One region of the Actinospica robiniae DSM 44927 genome, then DNA from elsewhere that is predicted to be linked to it. Evidence: riboswitches for the same ligand, from Rfam matches in the RefSeq annotation. Region 1 holds a riboswitch; the other holds the start of a gene.
The links. A riboswitch is a leader RNA that binds a small molecule or an ion and turns the genes downstream of it on or off. The one in region 1 is predicted to bind S-adenosylmethionine.
Positions count from the first base shown of each region.

Region 1 (3,376 bases):
GGCTCTGGGAGACCGGCCGCGTGCTCGAGGACCTGGCCGAATGCCTCTCCGCCCGGGAGCTGAGGGCCCGCGGCTTCGCCGCCGACGTCGATCTCGCGCTGTGCGTGGACGCGGACGAGAAGGTGCCGACGCGGATGCCCGGCGAGCAGAGCCGGCGGGTGTTCGTCGGCCAGACCGCGTCGAGCGGCTGACGCGGTCTCAGTCCGCTTGCCGGGCTCGGCTTCTCGCCGGGGCTCCTCGCCCAGCGTTTTTCGCTCAGCCTTCCTGGCAGGGTGAGGAGACGCTCGAGCGCGGTCCGGCGAAGTCGGGGATCTCGCGCGGGTCGCCCACCGGCGCGTACCGCCCGTCGACGAGCTCGTACTCCGTCTCCGGACCGGTGCCCAGCAGCGTGCGCAGCGCCGCCACCAGCCGGTCCACGTCCGCCGAGGTCGAGCCCACGCCGAACGAGGCGCGCACCGCCCCGTCGGCCCCGAGACCGAGCCGGGCCAGCAGCGGATGCGCGCAGAACCGCCCGTCCCGCACCCCGATCCCGTGCTCGGCCGAGAGGTAGGCGGCGATCCAGCCGGCGTGGTACCCCGCGACGGTGAACGAGACCACGCCGATGCAGTCCTCGGTCTCGGCAGCGCTCTCATCCTGGGCCCAGATCCGCAGGACGGTGACCTCCGGCAGCGCGGCGAGCCCCGCCAGCAGCCGCTGCCGCAGCGTCTCCTCGTGTGCCGCGAGTGCAGCCCCGCCGACCGTCGCGAGCTCCTCGCACGCCTTGGCCAACGCCGCCGCGCCCAGCACGTTCGGCGTGCCGCCTTCGTGTCGCGCCGGTGCCGCGGCCCACTCCGTGCCGTCGAGCCCGACCTCGCGCACGGCCCCGCCGCCGGCCAGGTACGCGGGCGCCTCGTCCAGCCAGTCCCGTCGACCGACCAGCACGCCCGCGCCGTAGGGCGCGTAGAGCTTGTGCCCGGACAGCGCCAGGTAGTCCACGCCGGACTCGCGCAGCGACACGCGGCGGTGCGGGGCCAGCTGCGCCGCGTCCACCACGATCCGGGCGCCATGCCGGTGCGCGATCTCGGCCAGCTCGGCGATCGGCAGTACCTGCCCGGTGACGTTCGACGCCCCCGTCACCGCGACCAGCGCCGTCGGCGTCGAGGCCAGCGCGGCGTCGAGGTCGGCCAGCGTCTCGCGAAGCGTCGGCGCCGCCTCCAGCACGGTGTCGCCGCGCCGCTGCCAGGGCAGCAGGTTCGCGTGGTGCTCGATGTCCAGGTGCAGCACCGTCCCGCCCGCGGGCACGCAGTGCGCGAGCAGATTCAGCGAGTCGGTGGTGTTGCGCGTGAAGACCACCACGTCCTCCTCGCGCGCGCCGAGGAAACGTCCGACGCAGGCCCGCGAGTTCTCCAGCAGAGCCGTCGAGACCTGCGAGGCGAAGCCCGCCCCGCGGTGGACCGAGGCGTAGTAGGGCAGCGCCGTGGCCACGTGCTCGGCCACCGCGCGCAGAGCCGGCGCGGAAGCCGCGTAGTCCAGGTTCGCGTAGGCCACGGCCGCGCCGGACACCAGCGGCACCGGCAGTCCGGCGCCCACGACGGGCAGCAGCGCGTTGATACATTCGGTCGGAACGGAGACGGTCAAGCTCTCGGTCATCGCCAGGCACCCCAGTCGGGTTCCGGGGAAACGAGGAGACCGCCACGTTCGCGGCACGATTCTCAATACGTTGAGTGAGGTACCGGCGGGCTGAAGCCACCACGAATCCGCGCTTGCCGCGCGCCTACCGCGCGGCCCGGTCTTCACCCGGGGCACCCCATCGCGGACGAAGGGTTGCCGACCAGCGAGCCGGGGCTACGCGCTGGTACTCATGACCTTGGTTCGGACCCTAGCACAGCCGCACCGACGGCGGCACCCGCAGCCCGCCACCCGGGATCCCGGGATCCCTGGACCCCGTCGAACGGTGCTGTCCCGCTGGTCTCACCTGGCACCGAAACGCCGTCGCCCCCGCGATCATCCACGGGGGCGACGGGGTTTCGGTCTGCCGGACTATTCGGCTATTCGGCTACCCGGTTACTCGGCTGACCGCTACTTCTGTCCTACTTTTCGCCGTGCACGGCCTTCGCCAGCTCGGCTCCCACCACGGACTCGTCGCCCTCGACCGCCACGACCAGATCCGCCGGCCGCAGCACCGCGCGCACCGCCTCGTTGACCTCATCCAGCGTCAACTCGAGCAGCCGCGCGTGCTCCGTCGTGACGAAGTCGCCGGGCAGGTCGTGCCGGACCATCTCGATCAGCCGCTGCCCCACCGAACCAGGACCCTGCAGCCCGATCGGCGTGGCCCCGGCCAGGTAGGAGCGCGTCTGCTCCAGCTCGTCCGCGTTCGGGCCGTGCTCCACGAAATCCGTGATGATCCGCAGCGCGTCCCCCACCGCCGCGGCGGTGGAGTCGGTGCGCACCTCGGCGCTGAACGAGTAAAGGCCCTGCGGCTTGCCCAGGTCGAACGACGCGTGGGCGCCGTAGGTGTAGCCCTTGACCTCGCGCAGTTCGTGGTTGAGCCGGGAGCTGAACGAGCCGCCCAGGATCGTGCTGCCCAGCCGCAGCGCCGTCACGTCGACCCCGGCCGCGGTCAGCTGCCCGCGGGTCGCGGTCGCGTGGCCGATCCGCAGCGTCGACTGCACCGCGCCGGGCCGGTCGGCGATCACCAGCCGGGCCGGGTCGCTCACCGGTGCCTCGCCGTCCGGCGTCGTCGGGTTCGGCACCGCGGCGTCCGCGAAGACCGCCGAGGCGAGCGCGTCGAGGTCGATCACGTCCAGGTCTCCGGCCACCAGCAACGTGCCCGTTCCGCGCAGCCAATCCCGGTGGAACGCGCGCACCGCGTCGGCGTCCAGCGCCGCCGTGCTCTCCGGCGTACCGCCGGCCAGCCGGCCGTACCGGGACTGCTCGCCGTAAAGCGCCGCCCGCAGCGCCTGCTGGGCCCGCACACCCGGCCGGGCGAAGCTCTCCTGCTTCGCCGCGACCAGGTCGTTGAGGAACCGGCGCACCTCGTCGTCGCGGAAGGCCGCCCGCCGCACGGCCTCGGCCAGCAGCTCACCGCCCTGCGTCGCCCGGGCCACCGGCAGATCCAGCGACACCTTCGTGCTCTGCCAGCCGCCGTCCACGCCCCACTGCCCGCCGAGCGACTCGACCGCCGCGCCGAACTCGTCGGCGCTGTAGCGCTCGGTGCCCTCGTCGAGCAGTCCGGCCGTGGCCCGGGCCAGCCCGTCGAGCGCCTGCGCACCCGCCGCTACGACCGGCTCGGCCAGCGCGCCGCCGCCGAGCACCAGCCCGATCCAGGCCATCGGCTGCCCGGGCAGGTGCGCCGCGAGGACGTCGCCGCCCGCCAGCGTGAGCTTGCGGACCTCGG
Region 1 covers NZ_KI632511.1:4,719,549-4,722,924, reverse strand. The annotation lists gene ACTRO_RS19985 (2-phosphosulfolactate phosphatase) at 1-191, shown strand, start outside; gene ACTRO_RS19980 (aminotransferase class V-fold PLP-dependent enzyme) at 256-1,629, opposite strand; SAM riboswitch class IV at 1,734-1,846, opposite strand; gene ACTRO_RS19975 (M16 family metallopeptidase) at 2,070-3,376, opposite strand, start outside.

Region 2 (3,376 bases), 860 kb from region 1:
CGGAACGCGGCCAGGCTCGGCGCGATGGTCGCGGTCACGCCGGCGCCGGCCACCGCGTCCAGAGTCTTGAGGCCGTCGCCGGAGTTGATCACGACGGTCTGCGCCGACGGGTCCAGCGTGCCAGCCTCGAGCAGCTTGCGCAGCACGCCGACGGTGACGCCGCCCGCGGGCTCGGCGAACACGCCCTCGGTGCGGGCCAGCAGCCGGATCGCGTCCACCACCTGCTCGTCCGAGACCGACTCCACCGCGCCGCCGGTGCGCCGGGCGATGTCCAGCACGTACGGGCCGTCCGCCGGGTTCCCGATGGCCAGCGACTTGGCGATGGTGTCCGGCCGCACCGGCTGGACCACCTCGTGCCCGTCCCGGTAGGCCGCGGCCACCGGCGAGCAGCCGTCCGCCTGCGCGCCGAAGATCTTGTAGGGGCGCTCCTCCACCAGGCCGAGCGCGATCAGCTCCTTGAAGCCCTTGTCGATCTTCGTCAGCTGCGATCCGGAGGCCACCGGGATCACGATCTGCTCCGGCAGCTGCCAGCCGAGCTGCTCGGCGATCTCGTAGGCCAGGGTCTTGGAGCCCTCAGCGTAGTAAGGACGCAGATTCACGTTGACGAAGCCCCAGCCCTCGCCGACCTCGTCCCCGATCAGCTCCGAGCAGAACCGGTTGACCTCGTCGTAGGTGCCGTCGATGGCGATCAGCTCGCCCTCGTAGACCCCGGCCATCACGATCTTGCCCGCCTCCAGGCCGGCCGGGACGAACACGCACGAGTCCAGTCCGGCCCGGGCCGCCGCGGCGCCCACCGCGCCGGCCAGGTTGCCGGTGGAGGAGCAGGACAGGGTGGTGAAGCCGAAGGTGCGGGCCGCCTCCAGGGCGATCGCCACGACCCGGTCCTTGAAGGAGTGGGTCGGGTTGCCGGAGTCGTCCTTGATGTGCAGGGAGCGCAGGCCCAGCTCGCGGGCCAGGTTCTCGGCGCGCACCAGCCGGGTCCAGCCCGGGTTCAGGTTGGGCTTGGACGCCACGTCGGCGGGCACCGGCAGCAGCGGGGCGTAGCGCCAGATGGAGGCCGGGCCCGACTCGATCAGCTCCCGGGTGACCGGGGCGCGGCCGGCGGCGTGGAAGTCGTAGGCGACCTCGAGCGGGCCGAAACACTCCACACAGACATACTGCGGACCGAGCGGGACGCGGGCGCCGCACTCCCGGCAGGACAGGGCTACGGCGGGACCGAACGCGGCAGAGGTGGCGGGGGCGTCGAGCTGGATCGTGGACATGCGGGCGAGGCCTTTCCCTCATCTTCCCCGCCGACTGTCGACGGGCCGGATTTGGCACCTGCTCCCAGGCCGGGCCTCGCGAATGCGGGGGGTCCTGGGCGGTTGCCGGAGCTTCGTCGGGCCGTACCCTCTGCTCCTCTGGATGAGCTGTACTTATGTAGTTGTGGTGAGGCTGACTCTCACTGTACCCGACCGGTGGTCGGGAGTTTGCCCCTGTCCGCATGGGGAGATAGTCAGTAATCATGTCGGTCTCGGCACAATCACCCAGTGTCTCCACCTCCGCCGCCCGCGCCGGAGTCCTGCTGGCCTCGAACCGCGGGCCGGTCTCCTTCGCGCGCGGCGAGGACGGCCACCTGGCCGCGAAACGCGGCGGCGGCGGCCTGGTCTCCGGCCTCTCGTCCATCTCCGCCGGTCCCGGCGAGATCGTCTGGGTCTGCTCGGCCCTCTCGGACGGCGACCGCGAGGCCGCCGGCCGCTCCCCCGGGGGACGATTGGACCGTTCGGGTCTGTTCGACCAGGGCGGCGCGGCGGTGCGGATGCTCGCACCCGACCCCGAGGTCTTCCACGACGCCTATAACGGAGTGGCCAACTCCACGCTCTGGTTCATCCAGCATCTGCTCTACGCCACCCCGACCAATCCGGCCTTCGGCCCGGAGTTCCGCCGGCAGTGGGCTTCGTTCGAGGCCTACAACCGGGACTTCGCCGAGGCGCTGGCCGGGGAGGCGGCGGAGGGAGCCAGGGTCCTGATCCAGGACTACCACCTGTGCCTGGCCCCCAAGCTGCTCCGGGACCTGCGGCCGGACCTGCGGATCGGCCACTTCTCGCACACCCCGTGGGCTCCGCCGGACTACTTCCGGCTGCTGCCGGACAAGGTGGCCGCCGAGGTGCTCGAGGGCATGCTCGGCGCGGACCGGGTCTGCTTCCTGACCCGGCGCTGGGCCGAGGCGTTCGCAGACTGCTGCGAACACGTGCTCGGCCGCCGCCCCGGGTCGGGCACCCTGCGCGTACACGGCCTCGGCGTCGACGCGGCCGCCCTGCGCAAGCGCGCCGCCGCGGCCGACGTGGCCGCCCGGGAGAAGGAGCTGCGCGCCGCGGTCGGCCCCGACCGGCAGGTGATCGTGCGGGTGGACCGCACCGAGCTGTCGAAGAACATCGTGCGCGGACTCGAGGCGTACGCGCTGCTGCTGCGGGAGCACCCGGAGTGGCGCGGCCGCGTCACGCACGTGGCCTTCGCCTACCCGAGCCGCACCGACCTGGCCGAGTACCGCGACTACACCGCGGCGGTGCAGCGGCTGGCCAAGGAGATCGAGGAGGAGTTCAGCACGCCCGACCTGCCGGACTGGCGGCCGCTGATCGTGCACGTGGAGGACGACTTCGCCCGCTCGCTCGCGGCGTACCGGATGGCGGATGTGGCCGTGGTCAACCCGATCCGGGACGGGATGAACCTGGTGGCCAAGGAGATCCCGATCGTGGCCGCGGCGGCCGGCGGCGCCTGCACGCTGGTGCTCTCGCACGAGGCCGGCGCGTGCGCGGAGCTCGGCGAGGCCGCGCTGACGATCAACCCGTACGACGTCTCGGCCACCGCCGCCGCTCTGCACACGGCCCTGTCGCAGGACTCTGCCCGTCGCGCGGCCGACTGCGCCCGGCTGGCCGAGCTCGGCGGCGCCCTCCCGCCGCAGAAGTGGTTCGCCGACCAGCTCGAGGAGCTCTAGGGGCTGCGCGGCCTGATGTCCGCCGCGCAGCCGAGCAGGCTTTCACAGCTGCTTGATGCGGGCCCTGAGCAGGCAGAACTCGTTGCCCTCCGGGTCGGCGAGCACGTGCCAGTGCTCCTCGCCGGTCTGCCCGATCTCGGCCGGACGCGCCCCGAGCGCGAGCAGCCGCTCGAGCTCGGCGGCCTGGTCCCGGTCGGTGGGGTTCACGTCGATGTGCAGCCGGGACTTGCCCGGCTCCGGCTCGTCCCGCTTGCTCAGGAAGAGCGTCGGCTGCGCGCCGCCGAAGCCCTCCGGCGACCCGATCTCGATGCTGCCGTCCTCCTCCCGGCCGAGCACGACGAAGTCCAGGACCTCGCACCAGAACCGCGCCAGCACCTCCGGATCCCGGCAACCGAGTACGAC
Region 2 covers NZ_KI632511.1:5,581,796-5,585,171, forward strand. The annotation lists gene thrC (threonine synthase) at 1-1,262, opposite strand, end outside; SAM riboswitch class I at 1,278-1,411, opposite strand; gene ACTRO_RS23625 (alpha,alpha-trehalose-phosphate synthase (UDP-forming)) at 1,505-2,974, shown strand; gene ACTRO_RS23630 (VOC family protein) at 3,017-3,376, opposite strand, start outside.
Region 2: it holds a riboswitch for S-adenosylmethionine, as region 1 does, so the genes downstream of both, thrC (threonine synthase) here and ACTRO_RS19980 (aminotransferase class V-fold PLP-dependent enzyme) in region 1, are expected to answer to the same signal.